Regions from separate parts of the Pandoraea morbifera genome, predicted to be linked through region 1. Evidence: predicted binding sites of a transcription regulator. Region 1 holds the regulator's gene; each other region holds the start of a gene.

The links. The regulator HrcA, encoded in region 1, represses chaperone genes, less so after heat shock. The targets are predictions, from matches to a motif close to TTAGCACTCNNNNNNNNNGAGTGCTAA.
Region 2: a site for HrcA is predicted at 4,176-4,202, ahead of rpoH (RNA polymerase sigma factor RpoH). Genes of this name have one in related genera too.
Region 3: a site for HrcA is predicted at 2,810-2,836, ahead of groES (co-chaperone GroES). Genes of this name have one in related genera too.

The regions. Positions count from the first base shown of each region.
Region 1 covers NZ_CABPSD010000009.1:29,235-35,672, reverse strand. The annotation lists gene hemH (ferrochelatase) at 1-280, opposite strand, end outside; gene PMO31116_RS15420 (DUF6600 domain-containing protein) at 379-2,877, opposite strand; gene hrcA (heat-inducible transcriptional repressor HrcA) at 3,198-4,226, opposite strand; gene PMO31116_RS15410 (NAD kinase) at 4,344-5,252, shown strand; gene recN (DNA repair protein RecN) at 5,275-6,438, shown strand, end outside.
Region 2 covers NZ_CABPSD010000002.1:441,524-447,961, forward strand. The annotation lists gene ftsY (signal recognition particle-docking protein FtsY) at 1-720, shown strand, start outside; gene PMO31116_RS05440 (LysE/ArgO family amino acid transporter) at 869-1,495, opposite strand; gene maiA (maleylacetoacetate isomerase) at 1,503-2,150, opposite strand; gene ybiB (DNA-binding protein YbiB) at 2,343-3,323, shown strand; gene PMO31116_RS05455 (nuclear transport factor 2 family protein) at 3,632-4,015, opposite strand; gene rpoH (RNA polymerase sigma factor RpoH) at 4,238-5,176, shown strand; gene cydP (cytochrome oxidase putative small subunit CydP) at 5,570-5,890, shown strand; gene PMO31116_RS05470 (cytochrome ubiquinol oxidase subunit I) at 5,880-6,438, shown strand, end outside.
Region 3 covers NZ_CABPSD010000005.1:320,879-327,316, forward strand. The annotation lists gene PMO31116_RS11295 (LysR substrate-binding domain-containing protein) at 1-605, shown strand, start outside; gene groL (chaperonin GroEL) at 747-2,393, opposite strand; gene groES (co-chaperone GroES) at 2,443-2,733, opposite strand; gene PMO31116_RS11310 (ESPR domain-containing protein) at 2,861-3,238, opposite strand; gene PMO31116_RS11315 (SLC13 family permease) at 3,543-4,922, shown strand; gene PMO31116_RS11320 (hypothetical protein) at 5,354-6,298, shown strand; gene PMO31116_RS11325 (sensor histidine kinase) at 6,282-6,438, opposite strand, start outside.

The DNA.
Region 1 (6,438 bases):
TCTGCTGCTCGGTGTTGACCTTGAGTGGCGAGCCTTCGCGTGTCCACACGGTCGCGTACTTCTGCGCCGACTGGCGCGAGCGCAACGGCAGGATCACCAGCCGCAGCAACGGTTGCCAGACGAAGGAAGGAATCTCCACGACACGCGGATCCGACAGGAACTCGCGCAAATAACGGCGCACGGCCGCCGGCCGTGGCTCATCGGGGGTGCCGAGGTTGATCAGCAGGACGGCCGTCTTTCCGGACGGACCGTGCGAAATGGGTTCTGGATCGAAGCGCATGAAGCGTACTTTACCGCAAACCCAGGACAAATCCGGCAGCGCTTTGCGCGCCCGCCCCGCGTCGGGGAAATCGACGCAGGGCGACGTCATTCCGGCACTCAGCCGTGCGAGTGCTCGCCTTCGCGCGGCGACCGATGCGCCGACGCGGCGTGCTCGCTCTCATGCGACGGCGCACGTGCGCCCTCCGGGCGTCCTTCGCGCGGCGCAGGCTGCGGATGTGCACGCTCCTGCGGCTGCGGATGAGGCGCGGCTTGCGGCTGGGGTTGCGGTTGAGGTTGGGAACGCGGCGCCTGCGGCCGTTCCTGCGCATGCGCCTGCCGCTGCGGCTCGGGTCGCGGTGCGATCTGCGGCTCAGGACGCGGTTGCCCGCGCTCCATCGGCGCCTGCACACGCGGCTGCGGCGACATCTGGGGTTGGGGTTGGGGCTGCGGCTGGCCGTGCGACTGCCACTGCTGGGGCTGCCGCGTCGGCTCGGCGGCTTCGGGGCGCGCACGCTGTGACATCTCGGGCGCGCCAGGTGCATTCAGCGCACCGGGCGTCCGATGCAGGTCAGGCGAGCCCTGCGGCATCGAACGACGCATCTGCATCTCCCGCTGCGCGGCGTCGTGCCCGGGCTGCGGCACCGCCTGCGGCGCCTCGCCCCGGCCCGCCGGCTGTCCTGCCACGCCCGTCTCACCGATCGCTCCGGGCGGATGCGGCACGCCGGACGGCGCCGGCTGTCCCGGGCGATACGGAGACCCGCCATATACGCCATGAGCGGGAACGCCTGGCTCGCCCGGGGCTCCAGGCGTTCCCGGTGCTCCCGGTGCTCTCGGGCCAGCCGGCTGCCCCGGCACGCCCGTTCGACCGGGAACGCCCGGAGCGCCATATCGAGGCGGCAGGGCGCTGGTGGACGGGTGAGCCCCCTGCGCAGGCGCCGAACCGGTCGCACCGAGCGCCGGCTGTGCGGGCGTTGGCCCATTCACACCGATCGGTGCCCCGACAGGCCCGTGCGTGCCGACCACCGTCACACGAGGCTGTACGCGTCCCGGTGCACTCGGTGAAGTCGTCGCGCCCCGCTGCGCCTGCGGCGTATCCGGGCCGAAATGCAATGGCGCGCCGCCGGCGTTCGGCACGGGATGCAGTTGGCTCGTGAGTTCTCGCGACGGCATCGTGCGCGCCACCGGCGCGCGCGTGGCCAGCACCGCGCGATTGAACACGCCGGCAGGCGGCGCGCCCGCTGCAGGACGGCTGTTACCGAACACACTCCGCTGAACCGGCGCGACGCCGGGCGTATTCCCCACGTGCCATCCCGCCGCCTGGCCCGGCGCGTTGCGCGGCGGCATCGCCAGGGCGGCGGGGGCGCCGACCGGACGTCCCTGCACGAAGGCCGGCGCGGGCATCGTCGAGATCGCGCCGCGCACGTTGCGGTTCACGTAGATGTTGTTGATGTTCGTGATGTTGGTGGTGCGTATCACCGTCGTGCGATTGATGTTCGTGATGTACGCGGAACTGGCGTGATACGCCGGTCGGTAGACGTCGTGCGGCCCCAGTGCGAACCACGCAAGTCCCACGCCGCCCGCGGCGAACGCGACACCCCAGGCGTTCCCGCCGCTGCTGCCGCTGCCGCCGTTGACCCAGCCAACGAGCGCCGGCGCGTACACGGGACGCACGGCGACCGGTCCCGGCACCCAGCACCAGCGGGCATCGACGTACGCCCACCGGCCGTAGTGATACGGCGCGAAGCCCCAGGGTGCATCGTCGACCCAGGTCCATCCCCACGGATCGACCCAGGTCCAGTGCCCCGTGCGGTAAGGCGCCCAGCCCGTCGGCACGTCCGAGGGCACCCATACCGCGCCGTAGTCCGGCGTTTCCTGCCAGGTGCCGTAATCGTCGAGACTCTCGTAGCCGGTCATGTCGCGCGACACGTAGCGGGCGGACACGGAGGCATCTTCCCGGGCGTCGAGCTGTCGCACCCACTGATCGAACGCATCCGCGCTCGACGGCCCGGTCGGCTGCTGCGTCAGATTCTGCCCCACGAACGCCACCCGCTGGCCCTGCCGCAACGGCACCGACGCGCCCTGCCCGTACACCGTGGCCGCACCACGCGACACGCTCACGGTCGTCACGCCGCCGGGATCGACGTCGAGGCGGTACTCGCCGGCCTGCTGGGGGACGAAAGCGAGGTTCGGCGTGTCGATTTCGTAGGGCTGGTTCGGGTCATAGCCGCGAAGTCGCAGCCCGATCGTGCCCTGCGTTACGTTCAGTTGCACATTCTGGTCGGTGACCGCCGAGAGCGCGACGCTCGTCGAGGCCCCCAGGCGCACCGCCGCGCCGCCCACGCGCATTTCCGCGCGGCTGTTGCGGTCGACCCAGACGGCGTCGCCCGTGGTGAGCGGACGGTTGCGCTCGGCGTAGCGCCAGTCTCCCGTGCCGCTTGGCGAGAAGGTCACGGTGCCGTCGAATTGGCTCAGACGCGCCACGCGCCCGGGGGGGTCCGCGCTTTGTGCCTGCGCGAAGGCGGGCATGCCCGCTACGCCAAGCGCCCCGAGCGCCAGCCCAACGCCGACGACGCCGAGATGGCGGACCGCGGTCCGCCAGGAAATCAGGGGGTTCATAAAGACTCCGAGGCCCTTCGGGCAACGCGCCGACCAATGGTGCCGGCGTGCCGCCTTCGTTCTTCTGTCCGAATCCTTCGGCGAACCTGACACCCGCCATTCCGGGGACTTCGCCGCAAGTGACACTTCGAGCGTAAGCCCGTCGTGTGTGACAGCGTGTAAAGGAATGCTACGGGCGTGTAACCGGAAGCCCCGCTCGGCCGGACCGCGCCCTATCGGGTGGCGGGCAACGGGCAGCGGGCGGCCGCGCCAGGGCGTCGACCGACGGATGGCGCGCATGCGCCTGGGCCAGGCGACCCAGGCGACGCGCCGCGGGCACGTCAATGCTGGCTGAGCGCGTTGGACAGGAGCTTGGCGGTGATGTCGACGATCGGAATCACGCGCTCGTACGCCATGCGCGTCGGCCCGATCACGCCCAGCGTGCCGACGACCTCGCCATCGACCTCGTAAGGCGCCGTAACGACTGACATCTCCTCGAGCGGCACCAGATGCGACTCGCCGCCGATGAAGATCTGCACCCCCGAGGCGCGGCTCGACACGTCGAGCAACTGCAGCAGACCGGTCTTGGACTCGAATACGTCGAAGAGCTTGCGAAGCCGCTCCATGTTCGACGACAGGTCCTCCACACCCAGCAGATTGCGCTCGCCAGAAATCAGCACGCTCTCTCGACTGGTGTCGGCCATGGCGTCGCTGCCCGCCTGCACCGCCGCCTGCATCAGCGCGCTCATGTCGGAACGCAAGGCGTCGAGTTCGCCGCGCAAGCAGGCGCGCACCTCATCGAAACTGTGACCGCCGAAATTGGCGTTCAGGTAGTTCGCCGCCTCGACCAGTTGCGCCGGGGAATAATCCTTTTCGGTCAGGATGATGCGGTTCTGCACGTCGCCATCGGGCGTGACGATGATGAGCAGCACGCGCTTTTCGGACAACCGCAGGAATTCGATCTGCCGGAACGTCTGGGTACGCCGCGGTGTCAGGACCACCCCGGCGAACTGCGACAGATTCGAGAGCACCTCGGCGGCGGAGGCGACCAGCTGTTGCGGCCCGGCCGGTTGCAGACGGTTCTGCACCTGCGACGCGAGCTGGTTCACGGCATCCTCGAGCGGACGCACCGAGAGGATCGTGTCGACGAACAGGCGATAGGCACGGGGCGTGGGCACCCGCCCGGCCGACGTATGCGGACTGGCCACGAAGCCCAGGGCTTCCAGATCGGCCATGACGTTGCGGATCGTCGCCGGGGAGAGGTCGAGCCCCGAGTATCGGGAAAGCGTGCGCGAGCCGACCGGCTGGCCATCCGCGATGTACCGTTCGATCAGGGTTTTGAGAAGCGTTTGCGCACGTTGATCTAGCATGGCAAAAATTGTAACGCGAAATATGCATACGCGGCGTGCGGCAAACCCCGAGGCGGAAACCGCCGCAGGCCTTGCGTGCCGATGGTTGCTGTCATCGACTTATGGTGTAATGGCGGCATGAAAACTGGGAGCCCCTTCAAGACCGTGGCGCTCGTCGGGAAATATCATGCCGACGGCGTTGCCGAACCCCTGCTCACGCTCGCGGCATGCATCGCCCAGCGCGGGCACCACGTCGTATTCGAGCGCGACACGGCGCACACCATCGGTGCGGCCGCCGATCCTTATGGAACCCTCGACATCCAGGAAATCGCCACGCAGGCCGACGTGGCGGTGGTCGTTGGCGGCGACGGGACGATGCTCGGCATCGGCCGTCAGCTCGCGGCGTCAAAGGTACCGCTCATCGGCGTGAACCACGGGCGCGTCGGTTTCATCACCGATATTCCGCTCGACGAGATGCGCCAGGTCGTGCCGGCCATGCTGGAAGGTCACTTCGAAGCAGAGCAGCGCACACTGCTGGCCGCGCGCATCGAGCGCGAAGGCAAGACGCTTTACGAAACGCTGGCATTCAACGACGTGGTCGTCAATCGCTCCGGCATCTCCGGCATGGTCGAACTGCGCGTGGACGTGGACGGCCGCTTCATGTACAAGCAGCGCTCGGACGGCCTGATCGTGGCCACCCCGACCGGCTCGACGGCCTATGCACTCTCGGCGAGCGGGCCGATCCTGCATCCGCGTCTGGGCGGCGTGGTGCTCGTGCCGATCGCACCGCACGCCTTGTCGAATCGCCCCATCGTGCTGCCGGACTCGAGCGACATCGTCATCACGATCACCGGCGGACGCGAGGTCGGCGCCAACTTCGACATGCAGTCGTTTGCCGAACTGCGGCAGGGCGACCAGATTCTGGTGGGTCGCTCCGAGCATCAGGTGACGTTCCTGCATCCGGTCGGCTACAACTATTACGCCACGCTGCGCCGCAAGCTGCACTGGAACGAGCATATCTCCGACGAAGATACGCCGCAGAACTGACTCCACGCCTCATCGATATCCCATGCTACGCAGTCTCTCGATTCGCGATTTCGTAATCGTCGATCGTCTCGACCTGGAATTCTCCGCCGGTTTCACCGTGTTCTCGGGGGAGACCGGCGCGGGCAAATCGATCCTGATCGACGCGCTGGCCCTGGCCATGGGCGAGCGCGGCGACGCCAGCATGGTGCGCACCGGGCAAACGCGCGCCGACATCACCGCGGAGTTTGCCGCCGATGCCGAAGCGCGCCCGGATCTCGAAGCCTGGCTGCAGGCGCAGGCGCTCACGCTCGAAGAGCATGGCGGCGTGCTGCTGCGCCGTGTGCTCGATTCCGGCGGCCGCTCGCGCGCCTTCATCAACGGCACGCCCGCCACGCTCGCGCAGCTCCGCGAGCTCGGCGAAATGCTCGTCGACATCCATGGCCAGCATGCGCACCAGCAACTGCTGCGCCCCGACGCCCAGCGTCGGCTGCTCGACTCGCACGCCGGCGCCACCGCGCTGGCCGCCGACACCGCCGCCGCGCACAAGGAGTGGCGCCGTCTCGTCAAGCGTTGCGAGGAAGCCCACGGACGCGACCGCGAGTTGCAACTCGAACGCGAGCGCCTCGAATGGCAAACGTCCGAACTGGACAAGCTCAATCCGCAGGAAGGCGAGTGGGACGAGGTGAGCGCCGAACATCGGCGTCTGTCGCACGCCGCAAGCCTCATCAACGGCGTGCAGGGCGCACTCGACGCGCTTGCCGAAGCCGACGGCGCCATCGTCCCGTCGCTGGGCCACGTGGTGCATCAGATCCGCGAACTGGCCGAGATCGACGCCGGACTCGCCGACACGCTCGCCGCGCTCGAGCCCGCCGAGATCCAGCTTCGCGAGGCGGTGCATTCGCTCACGCACTACGCGCAGCGCATCGATCTCGATCCGGAACGGCTCGCGGTGGTCGAACAACGTCTGGACGCCTTGCATTCGGCCGCGCGCAAATTCCGCGTTACGCCGGAACAATTGCCCGCCGAACACGCCGGGCGCCGGGCGCAGCTCGCCGAACTGACCGCGTCGCAGGACATGGCCGCGATGCAGGCCGCCGCCGACGCCGCGCAGGCGACCTATCTGAAGCTGGCAAAGACGTTGTCCCGGGAACGCGCCAGGGCGGCGGCGTCGCTCGCGCGGGAAGTGACGCGCGCGATGCAGGATCTG
Region 2 (6,438 bases), on a different contig from region 1:
AAGGTCAAGGCCGAACGGCTGACCGACGGCGAACAGGTCAAGCGCGCATTGCACGACCTGCTCGTCGAACTGTTGCAACCGCTCGAGCAAAGCCTCGTGCTGGGCCGCGAAGCGCCGCTGGTCGTGATGATCGCGGGGGTGAACGGCGCAGGAAAGACGACCAGCATCGGCAAGCTTGCCAAGCACTTCCAGCACTACGGTCAGTCGGTTCTCCTTGCCGCCGGCGACACGTTCCGCGCGGCCGCTCGCGAGCAGCTCACGATCTGGGGCGAGCGCAACAACGTGGCGGTCGTCTCGCAGGAGAGCGGCGATCCGGCCGCCGTCGTGTTCGACGCAGTCAACGCCGCCCGCGCCCGCAAGATCGACATCGTGATGGCCGATACGGCCGGTCGCCTGCCCACGCAACTGCATCTGATGGAAGAACTCAAGAAGATCAAGCGCGTGCTGGGCAAGGCCGCCGACGGCGCGCCGCACGAAGTGCTGCTCGTGATCGATGCCAATACCGGTCAGAACGCACTCGCGCAGGTCAAGGCGTTCGACGACGCCCTGCAGCTCACCGGCCTCATCGTGACCAAGCTCGACGGCACCGCCAAGGGCGGCATCCTCGCCGCGATCGCCCGCCAGCGTCCCGTGCCGGTGTACTTCATCGGCGTGGGCGAAAAGGTCGAGGACCTGCAACCGTTCTCGGCGCGAGAGTTCGCCGACGCCCTGCTCGGGTAAGACGCGCGAATCGCGCAGCCGAACGACGCCGCCCGCCGGCGTCAGACGAACCGACGGCCCGCCACGTCACGTGTGCGGGCCGTTTGTCTCTCGGGGCGGCGCAACCGACGGCAACCGACGGCAACCGACGGCGCCGCCGGTCAGCTCGCTACAACTGTTGCGCGAGGAGTCCCGCGCACAGCCCCCACATCATCGTGCCCACGAGGCCGTCCAGGATCTGCCAGGCCCTTGCCCGCGAGAACAGCGGGGCGAGCAGGCGTGCACCGTAGCCGAGCAGCGTGAACCAGAGGACGGACGCCGTCATCGCTCCCGCCGCGAACCAGACATTGCCGGGCGCGGCCTCGCGCGCGCCAATGCCGCCAAGCAGGATCACCGTGTCGAGATAAACGTGCGGGTTGAGCACGGACAGCATCAGCACGAGCACGAATGCGCGTTGCCAGGTCATGTCCTGCGTCGCCGCGCGGCTGCCATCCGCCTGCAGCGCGCCGGTGCCGCGAAACGCTGCGCGCCAGGCCCGAAGTCCATACCAGAAGAGGAAAGCGGCACCGCCCCACGTCACGGCGGTCAGGAAACGCGGATACGCGTCGATGAGCCCGCCCATGCCCGCCACGCCCGCCGCGATCAGCACCATGTCGCAAACGGCGCACACGGCCACGACCAAGCCGACATGCCGCTTGAGGATGCCCTGGCGCAACACGAACGCGTTCTGCGCGCCGATGGCAATGATGAGACTGGCGCCAAGGGCCATGCCCCGCCAGAAAGCCGGATCGAACATGCAACGCTTACTCGGCGTCCGGTTGCGCTTCCGGGGCAGCGCGACGGAACGCGTCGAGCGTCTGGCAGTGCGCGTCGATGGCGGCAATGCGCGGGAACGGTGCCATGTCCACCTTGAATCGATTGGCGTTGTAGACCTGCGGCACGAGACAGCAGTCCGCCAGGGTAGGCGTGTCGCCGAAGACGAATTTTCCGGGCGAGGGCTGGGCCGCCAGACGGGCCTCGAGCGCCGTGAAGCCCTCCACGACCCAATGGACGTACCACGCGTTCTTCTGCTCCTCGCTCACGCCCAGGTCCTGCTTGAGATAGCGCAACACGCGCAGATTGTCGATCGGATGGATGTCGGCCGCGATGTCGAGCGCCAGCGCCCGCACCTGCGCCCGCGCGACCGGGTCGGCGGGCAGCAGCGCCGGCGTCGGATGCACATCTTCCAGATATTCGATGATGGCCAGCGACTGATGAATGTTGACGTCGCCGTCGACGAACGTGGGCACGAGCCCGTTGACGTTCAGCGCACGGTACGCCGGTTTGAGCTGCTCGCCACCATCGCGCACCAGATGCACCGGCACGATCTCGTAATCGAGCCCCTTCAGATTCAGGGCGATCCGCACGCGATACGCGGCGGAACTGCGGAAATAGCTGTACAGCGTGGACATGACAGGACCTCGGAGGGCAATGGGGGAAGGCGAAGGCCGCCACCAGTTGTGTGCGTGCGCCGCGCCCGAACACGAGATGGTACTTCAAGCACTGGCACCGGGCACCCCCATGTGCGTATCATGAGCGAACCATCCCCAGCCGGAGCGCGCCTCGCCGCCCCGGTCTCCCATGAACGACAACGCCGAAGTGCCATGACCGCCGCCGCCCCCCTCGCTCCCTTCGCCTGCGCGCCGCTGCTCAAGACCATTGCCCGGGGCGCCAAGGGGGCGCGTGCGCTCACCGCGGCCGAGACGCGTGAACTCTTCGACGCCATCCTCGCCGGACGTGTGGCACCGGCGGAGCTGGGCGGCGTGCTGATCGCGTACCGTATCAAGGGCGAGACGCCGGTCGAGTTGCGCGCCATGCTCGATGCCGCCCACGCCACCTTCACCCCACTTGTCGCCCCCGCGGACGCGCCGCCCCCCGTTCTGCTTCCAAGCTACAACGGCGCGCGCAAACAGCCCAACCTGACCCCCCTGCTCGCGCTGCTGCTCGCCCGCGACGGCATTCCGGTGCTGGTGCACGGTCAGCATCACAGCGGCGCGAACCGCGTCGGCACCCAGGCCATCTTGGCCGAGTTGGGGCACGCCGCGTGCGGCTCGGCGACGGACGCGCAAGCGGCGCTGCGCGACCGACGCGTCGCCTACCTGCCGATCGCGGCGCTGTCGCCCGCGCTTGAGCGCTTGCTGGAGATGCGAGCCGCGCTCGGCGTGCGCAATTCAGGGCACACGGTGGTGAAGTTGCTGCAGCCGTTCGCCGGTCCGGCGCTACGCCTGGTGAACTACACCCATCCCGAGTATCGGGAAACGCTCGGCGAACTGTTTTCCGACCCGGCGAACAGCCCCGCCCCCGGCGTGCTGCTCGCGCGCGGCACGGAAGGCGAGCCGGTCGCCGATGCCCGTCGTCAGGCGGCCATCGAGGGCTTTAGCGACGGCGTGCCTACGTTGTGGCAGGCCGCTGAAGAAGGCGCGACCGGCACGCCGCCGGCGCTCCCTGGCGCGGACGCCCCCGCGACTGCCCGGTGGATCGAGGCGGTGCTGGCGGGCGACCTCCCGATCCCCGCCCCCATCGCCCGACAGGTCGAGGTGATCCGCCTGGCGCTGCGCCTCGACACGCCAGGGGCGCTGGCCTGAGCCACCTCGTGCCCACGCTTCTCGCTTGCCCGCGCCCCGCTCGGGCAAGCGTCCCCGCGATGCGAACGGCCACCGCCGTCCGCCGCCGGACAGGCGGACAGGCGGACAGGCGGACATGACGGATATGACGGATATGCCGGCATTGACGCATCATCCGAGCGCAATTTCATGCATTGCTCCCGATAAACGCAACAATCGCTTGGACGACACGCGAATTCCGTTTTTCCTGGAACATTTTGTTCCGGAATTTGTCAAACGTTAGGTATTGAGGCATGCATCCGGCGAGCGCCGGACGTCAGGGCATCGCGTCAATCGGCCGACGCCATGCGCGTCGCTTGCCAGGAGATGAGGTGCCAGGCGTCCGCTTCGAGCACGTGGACCGCCGTGTAAGTCATCTGCGACTCGAGCGAGCCGGTAGCGGTCTCCAGTTCGACGCGGAGCTTGCCCGTCACGACCACGGTGTCGCCGAACTGGCGCAACTCCTGCGCCTTGACGTCGATGTCGATGTAACGACGCCGCCCGGAACTGAGCGCCTCGAGAAACTCGCTTTTGGTTTCTCGTTTGCCGTTTGAATGAACGTAATGAAGATCGCTTGCCAGCAAGGCATCCAGTTGTTCGACGTCGCACTCGACCATCGCGTCGAAGCGCGCCGATTCGAGTTCCCGTACCGCGTCAATGTGCTTTCCGGCCATGCTGTCCTCCCATCTTCGCCACCAATAAACGCTCGCGGCTTGGGTTGCAATTTACACCATCCACGTGACGTTTGCGCCAGTGACTTCTCCCGTTTGACGGGGGGTGCTGGAAAACCCCGAGACGCCGGAAACTTCCCGTCCGGTAAGGGTTCTAACGTCTTTAGCACTCACGGAAAGAGAGTGCTAAAATGCTTTCCTAGAGGCTAACCAGGAGTCCACCACTTGAGTACTGCCGCCACTTTGCATCCGACGACGCCGGCCACCGGCACGGCGCCGACTTCGCGTGCCCTTGCGCTTGCCCCGTCCGCGTTGATGCTGCCGGGCAGTCTGGGCAATATCGACAGCTACATTCAGGCTGTCAACCGCATTCCGCTGCTTTCCGCCGAGGAAGAGCAGTCGCTCGCCAAGCGTCTGCGCGAGAACGACGATCTGGAAGCCGCCCGCCAACTGGTGCTTTCGCACCTGCGTCTGGTGGTGTCGATCGCGCGTAACTACCTCGGCTACGGTCTGCCGCATGCGGACCTGATCCAGGAGGGCAACATCGGCCTGATGAAGGCCGTCAAGCGCTTCGACCCCGCCCAGGGCGTTCGGCTCGTGTCCTACGCCATGCACTGGATCAAGGCCGAGATTCACGAGTATGTGCTGAAGAACTGGCGCACCGTGAAGGTCGCCACGACGAAGGCGCAGCGCAAGCTGTTCTTCAACCTGCGCAGCCAGAAGCAAGGCCTGCAAGCGTTCACGCCGGAAGAGATCGACCAGGTCGCTCGCGATCTGAACGTCAAGCGCGAAGACGTCATCGAGATGGAAACGCGCATGTCGGGCGGCGATATCGCCCTCGAAGGTCACAGCGACGACGGTGAGAGCGCCAGCTTCGCCCCGATCGCGTACCTGGCCGACTCGCATCAGGAGCCGACCGCCGTGATCGCCGCACGCGAGCGCGACCACCTGCAAAGCGACGGTCTGCAAACCGCGCTCGGCCGACTCGACCCGCGCAGCCGTCGCATCATCGAAGCCCGCTGGCTGTCGGTGGCCGACGACGGCAGTGGCGGCGCCACGCTGCACGAACTGGCGGAAGAATTCGGCGTGTCCGCCGAGCGCATTCGCCAGATCGAGGTCGCCGCGATGAAGAAGATGAAAGGCGCGCTTCAGGCATACGCATAAGTCGACCGCACCGCAACGCCCTGTCGCCGGTCATCAAGCCCCGTGAGATCCACGGGGCTTTTTTATTGGACTTCGAAAGTTCGTCGCCCATTCGCTCAAGACTTGATGCATCGCAAGGTCGCCGGCAGAGCGCGCCGATAGAATCGGATCGTACGTGGCCATGCTGCGTGCGAAGGACGGCCCGGGGGCCGTTCGGCGCGCCGGACCCTTGTCTCGAATCCGCTTCTCATCTGCCGTGCATCACGGGCGGCAGATCCGCATCGAACCAGCGTCATCTGCGTGTCATCCGCCCCCGCGCTCCGCGGTTTGACATTTTCAAGCGTTAAGGCACAATGCGCCGGAAGTCGACGCTGTTTCCGACATCACGACTTTCGACGCCAGGAGCCGTCACGGATGGACACCCACTCTCCTAGCAGTCTGAAGCCTCCCGCCACGGCCGCGCCCGCAGTCGCGCCGCGCCCCGTTGCCTCCGGCATCGTCGCCTGGCTGGTCAGGCGCTGGCGCAACCGCCCTTCCCGTTTCATGTTCGAAATCCTGATCGTTCTCGCGATCAAGGTCGTACTCCTGTTCATTCTGAAACATGCGTTCTTCGACGCGCCGATGGCCAAGCACATGCAATTGCCGCCGGACGTCGTGGCCCGCGCCCTGATCGGGCCGCAGGCAGCAGAAGCGCAGTCCCCCACCCCAAGTCAAGGTGTCCGCCATGATCAGTAGCGAAGTCGTAGACCTCTCGCGCTTGCAGTTCGCCGCTACGGCGCTGTATCACTTCCTGTTCGTCCCGCTCACGCTCGGCCTGTCGTGGCTGCTTGTCATCATGGAGTCGGTCTACGTGATGACCGGCAAGCAGATCTACAAGGACATGACCCAGTTCTGGGGCAAGCTCTTCCTGATCAACTTCGCGATGGGCGTGACCACGGGTCTCACGCTCGAGTTTCAGTTCGGCACCAACTGGGCGTATTACTCGCACTACGTCGGCGACATCTTCGGCGTGCCGCTCGCCATCGAAGGCCTGATGGCGTTCTTCCTCGAAGCCACGTTCGTCGGCCTGTTCTTCTTTGGCTGGAACAAGCTCTCGCGCATCGGCCACCTGGCGACCACGTTCGCGGTGGCGCTCGGCTCGAACCTCTCGGCGCTGTGGATTCTCGTGGCCAACGGCTGGATGAACAATCCGGTCGGCGCGCACTTCAACTACGAGACCATGCGCATGGAGCTCAACAGCATCTGGGAGGTGATCTTCAACCCGGTCGCCCAGGTGAAGTTCG
Region 3 (6,438 bases), on a different contig from region 1:
AACACCCGAATATCGATCTGGTGGTCCGGATCCATGCCGATATCCCGGCGCCCGACCCCTATTCGGTCGACGTGGGTATCTGGCATCAGCGGGTGGAGAAGCCGGGGTTCGTCACGCGCAAGCTGCTCGACGACCACGTCATCGCGGTGTGCCATCCGGCGTTGATTGCCCGCGTGCCCGATTTCACGCTCGCCGATGTGTCAAAGCTGCCCATGCTGCGCTTTTCCTATCGCTCGTGGCGAGACTGGCAGGTTGCGGCCGGCTTGCCGCCGCACGAGCCCACGCGCGGACCGATCTTCGACGATTCGGGATTGCTGCTGCGAGCAGCCCTTGCGGGGCAAGGCGTTGCCACCACACGCAGCTTGCTGGTGCGAGACGCACTCGCGTCCGGGGAACTGGTGCAGATCGGCGACATTCAGGTGCCGCCCAGCCTCGAGTATTACGTCAGTTGGCGTGAGAACCATCCGCGGGAGCGTTCCATTCACGCGTTCTGGCAGTGGATGCAGGCGCAGATCGCCGCCACGACGCCGCAGGTGCCACCGGCAATCGGCGGCGCGGGTATGGATACCGCAACGCCCGGCACGCCAACCCGACCGGCTCGGTAGCTCGGCAGGCAAAAAAAACGGCAACGAGTCCCGGAGAACTCGTTGCCGTTTTGGCGCGGGCCGACGTGATCGAGACCACGGGGCCCTGCGACCGGGCAGTGGGCGCCTCGCGGCGCCCGGTCAAGCCGTCTCTCGCGAGACTTACATGCCCATGCCCATGCCGCCCATGCCGCCCATGTCACCCATGCCGCCAGGCATCGGTGCATCTTCCTTCGGCAGTTCGGCGACGGCGCAGTCGGTGGTGAGCATCAGGCCCGACACCGAAGCGGCGTTTTGCAGTGCCGTGCGGGTGACCTTCGTCGGGTCCACGACGCCCATTTCCACCAGGTCGCCGTACTCGCCGGTCGAAGCGTTGTAGCCGAAGTTACCCTTGCCTTCCACGACCTTGGCCACCACGACGCTGGCTTCTTCGCCACCGTTCGTGACGATCTGGCGCAGCGGCTCTTCCATGGCGCGCAGGACGATCTTGATACCGGCGTCCTGGTCGGGGTTGGCACCCTTGATGCCCGACACGGCAACGCGAGCACGCAGCAGAGCGACACCGCCGCCCGGGACGATGCCTTCTTCCACGGCAGCGCGGGTGGCGTGCAGCGCGTCTTCCACGCGTGCCTTCTTTTCCTTCATTTCGACTTCGGTCGCGGCGCCGACCTTGATCACGGCAACACCGCCGGCCAGCTTGGCCACGCGCTCTTGCAGCTTTTCACGGTCGTAGTCGCTCGACGCTTCTTCGATCTGAGCGCGGATCTGCTTGACGCGCGCTTCGATGTTCGCGGCTTCACCGGCGCCATCGATGATGATGGTGTTTTCCTTGCCGATTTCGATGCGCTTGGCCTGGCCCAGTTCGTTGAGCGTCGCCTTTTCCAGCGTCAGACCAATTTCCTCGGCGATGACCTGGCCGCCCGTGAGGATGGCGATGTCTTCCAGCATGGCCTTGCGACGGTCGCCGAAGCCCGGGGCCTTGACGGCGCAGGTCTTCAGGATGCCGCGGATGTTGTTGACCACCAGCGTTGCGAGGGCTTCGCCTTCGACGTCTTCGGCGATGATCAGCAGCGGACGGCCGGCCTTGGCGACTTGCTCGAGCACCGGCAGCAGGTCACGGATGTTCGAGATCTTCTTGTCGAACAGCAGGACGAACGGGTTCTCCAGGATCGCGACTTGCTTTTCCGGGGTGTTGATGAAGTACGGCGAGAGGTAGCCGCGGTCGAATTGCATGCCTTCGACGACGTCCAGTTCGTCCTGGAGCGACTTGCCGTCTTCGACGGTGATCACGCCTTCCTTGCCGACCTTGTCCATGGCGGCGGCGATGTAGTCACCGATCGAGGTGTCGCTGTTGGCCGAGATCGAACCGACCTGAGCGATTTCCTTGTTGGTGGTGCAGGGCTTGCTGATCTTGCGCAGTTCGTCGATGGCGGCGGCAACGGCCTTGTCGATACCGCGCTTGAGGTCCATCGGGTTCATGCCGGCGGCCACGAACTTCATGCCTTCGCGGACGATCGACTGGGCGAGCACCGTAGCGGTGGTGGTACCGTCACCGGCGTTGTCGCTGGTCTTGGAAGCCACTTCCTTGACCATTTGCGCGCCCATGTTCTGGAGCTTGTCCTTGAGTTCGATTTCCTTGGCGACCGACACACCGTCCTTGGTCACGGTCGGGCCGCCGAAGCTGCGCTCGAGCACGACGTTACGGCCCTTCGGGCCCAGGGTCACCTTGACGGCGTTGGCGAGGATGTTGACGCCCTCGACCATCTTGGCACGAGCGGCATCGCCGAAAACGACTTCTTTAGCTGCCATTGCAATAACTCCTTGAATACTTTACGTAGATGTCCTGGGGGAGACAGACTTAGGCGGCCACGACGGCCATGATGTCTTCTTCGCGCATGACCAGCAGTTCCTGGCCATCGACCTTCACGCTTTGACCAGCATACTTGCCGAACAGAACGCGGTCGCCCACCTTCACGTCAAGTGCGATCGCCTTGCCTTGATCGTCACGCTTGCCCGGGCCGACAGCCAGGATTTCACCCTGGTCCGGCTTCTCGGCAGCGGCGTCCGGGATCACGATGCCCGATGCGGTCTTCGTTTCGTTGTCCAGGCGCTTGACAATAACGCGGTCATGCAAGGGACGAAGGTTCATTACAAGCTCCTCTTTCTCTCAATGAGATCGTCAAAACAAATATGCAATCGTTTGCATATGCTATGAATTCATGGCGTTAGCACTCTGCGCCAACGAGTGCTAATTATAGGGACGGGGTTTTACGATTTCAAGACGCGGGGTTTTCCCGGAGGCGAAAATTGGTGTCGACGACGGCGCAGCCCACGCCCACGCCGCCCCTCCCCCGCCATGCCGCCGTGTCCGTCGCCGCCATGGGTCGTGTCGCCGCTTGCGCCCCCACCGCCCCCACCGGCCCCTCAGCCCACGCCTCCGCCCCGTGCCCGTCACCACCGCTGCCGCCGACGGCCTGCGCGTATGCCCCGGGCGCCACTGCCGAGGCACTCAGCAGAATGGCGCCGGCCATCGCCGCGCTTCCCGAACGCTTCAAGCGATTGCCGCCGCCACGTGTTCGCGAACGCCCCGTCTCCGACACGACCTGAAACAATCCCAGACTGATATTCCACACCTCGCGGAATGTGTAATTCACGCTCTCCCCTGATCTATTCGATGAATCGATAGGGGCAGGCTACCCGCGGCGTTGCGGCGTTGCGGCGTTGCGGCGTTGCGGCGTTGCGGCGGCGCATTGGACTGAAGTCGCAGTCCGAATGAAATATGTCGTGCGACGTGGATCGCGTCTTCTCTCTCGAAGTGCCGGGAACGCCGGCGACTTGCAATGCACTCGATGCGACCGCCGCGCCGCCCAACATTGGGATATTTCTGAAGGCACCGCCTCGATTCGTTCGGCATCCAAGCATGTCAACGAAAATCTACGTAGATTGAGGTATCAGGAGATGAATCACCCCACCGAAACGCTCACCCGGACCTGGGCCATGTCTGCCCGCGACGCCTGGGTGCTGCTCGCCAATGCTGCGCTTATGCTGGCACTCATCCGTGTGCTTCCCTTCGAAGAGAAGACCAACCGCGCACTGGCGCTTGCCGCTTTCGTCGCGGTGCTATGGCTATCCGAAGCGGTTCATCTGACGGCCACGGCGTTGATGGTGCCAGTGCTGGCGGTGCTGCTCGGCATTCTCGACGTGCCGACCGCCCTGGGCGCGTTCGCGCATCCGATCGTATTTCTGTTCTTCGGCGGCTTCGCCCTGGCCACGGCCATGCGGATTCAGGGGCTCGACCGGTTTCTCGCGAACCGGCTGCTCCATCTGGCGGGTGGGCGCATGGGCCGGGCCGCGATCATGTTGTTCGGCGCCACCGCCCTGCTTTCGATGTGGGTCAACAACACGTCCACCACATCGATGATGCTGCCGCTCGCGCTGGGCATCCTGACCCAGCTCGACACGCGCCGGGATCACCGTACCGTCACCTTTTTGCTGCTCGGTATCGCCTACAGCGCCAATATCGGTGGCCTTGGCACGGTAGTCGGCAGTGTGCCCAATGCCATGTTGGCCACGCATCTGGGGATCGACTTCCTCGCATGGGCCCGGTTCGGCGTGCCGCTCGTGGGCGTGCTGCTGCCGCTCATGGTCGCCACGCTCTATCTGGTGCTGCGGCCACGCCTAGACCAGGCGGTCGACACGACGACCGAACCGATGACATGGACCGGACCGCGCATCGCGGCGGTCGGCATCTTCGGCTTCACCGTGATCGGCTGGATCTTCAGCCAGCCGATCGCCGCGTGGCTCGGCGGCGTGAAGCAGCTCGACACGCTCATTGCCCTGCTCGCCGCCATACTGATCGCGACTTCGGGGGTCGCCAATTGGAAGCAGATTCAGGCCCATACGGATTGGGGAGTGCTGTTCCTGTTCGGCGGCGGACTCACGCTGAGCGTGGTGCTGCGCGACTCCGGCGCAAGCATCGTCCTGGCCCAAGGGGTGTCGAGTGCCTTCGCGACAAGCCCGACGCTGGTGGTGCTGCTCGTTACCGCCGCCTTCATCGTCTTTCTCACGGAGCTTACGAGCAATACGGCCAGCGCGGCGATTCTTGTGCCGATATTCGCCGCCATCTCGGTGTCTTTGGGGTTTCCCGAGACGCTCCTGACGATGGTGATCGGCATCGGCGCCTCGTGCGCCTTCATGCTGCCCGTGGCCACCCCACCCAACGCCATCGTGTTCGGCACAGGCTGGGTACCGCAACGCGCCATGATCCGAGCCGGGCTCGGCCTGAACGCCGTGTGCATCGGCATGATCACCGCCTTTGCCTGGGCGCTCTGGCAATGAGTCGACCGGCGTTCGGCCGGGCGGCCTCGTGGAGCCGGTACAATCGGGGGAAATATCTCAGGCAACCACTTGCGATGATGTCCGTTTCATCTGTTTCAACGGTTTCACCCGTCTCATCGGTTTCGTCCGTTTCATCGGTTCCGTCCCTTCCGTCCGGATCGCCAGCTTCGTCCGCGCCCTTCGACCATCCCGCGTTGCCCGCCCGGCGCTTGCGCTGCGGCAGCGCGCTGCGCGGCGCCCTGGCACTCGGCTTGCTGGGCGCGGCCCTCGCCGGCTGCGCGGGACCTCAGCCCGGGAGCGCGTCGGCAAGCGTGCCACCGGCCGCCGCCTCCCCGACGGTGTCCGCGGCACCCCTCGAACCCGCCGCCGGCCCTCAGGCGACGCCGCTCCCGTGGTGCGTCCAAACGTCACTGCGCGAAGAGGACGACCTGATGCGCAACTTCGGCGGCATTCCCGCCGGCGTTCGACGCATCGAGGAAACCCGCTTCATCGCCAGCTACGATCGCGTGACCGGCAAGGTTGGCCCGCTCGACAACGGCAATCGTTTCGTCATGGATTTCGACACGCAGGGCCACCTGCTCTCGAGCACCGACCGCGGGCACTATGCCTACGACGCGCAGGGCCGTCTGCGCAGCATCGATGGCGCGCCGGTCGATTGGCAGGACGCCGACACCTGGCTCGTGAAAGGCGCCGCGCGACGTGGTGTCTGGAAGGAACAGGTGCGCCAGGAGAGCGATGGTCGGCTCGAATGGACGCGTCGCATCATCGCATCGGCCAACGGGGCGCATCATCGCCGCGCCGGCAGCCTGCAGGCGCGCCTGTTCGACGACGAGTGCTTCGCGCTCTCGCGTCAGTGGGAGGCGCCGAACGAGGCGCGTCAGGTCGTGACGGCCGACGGCAAGGTCCGCCCGGCACCAAAGGTCGTCTCGTACCGGACGTTCGCGAGCGTGGAGCGCAAGCCGGACGGCAGCCGCGTCGTGCACGACAACGGCGCGGCCGCCTTCATCGACGGCAAGTGGCTCGCCCTGGCATGGGACAACGAGATCTCGGAGTACTCGCCGCGCCATGAACTGATCCGAGTGACGCGCACCGACGCCGCCACCGGCGAGCGTCACGTGTCCGAGTACCATTACAAGTACGACAGCCGCGGCAATATCCAGCGCGTGGTGATCACATCGCCCGCGGCGCCGGGAGAGAAGGCCTCGCGAGTGGACCCGTTCGCCAATGTCTTCGTGCGCAAGCTGACGTACTTCGACGCGACGCCCGACACGCCCGACACCGCAACGGCGCCGGCAATATCGGCACCGGCCGCAAAGGCACCAAACGCACCAAACGCGGGCAAAGCCATCGCAGACAAGCTCACGTCGGCAAGGTGAAGCGGAACGTCGCGCCCTGCCCGCCATTGCCCACGGTGTCCACCAGGGTGATGCGCCGGTCGTGCAGTTGCAGGATGCGGTGCACGATCCGAAGCCCCAGCCCGCCCTCGCGGCGGGCGCCCCCCACCGTAAACGGCCGT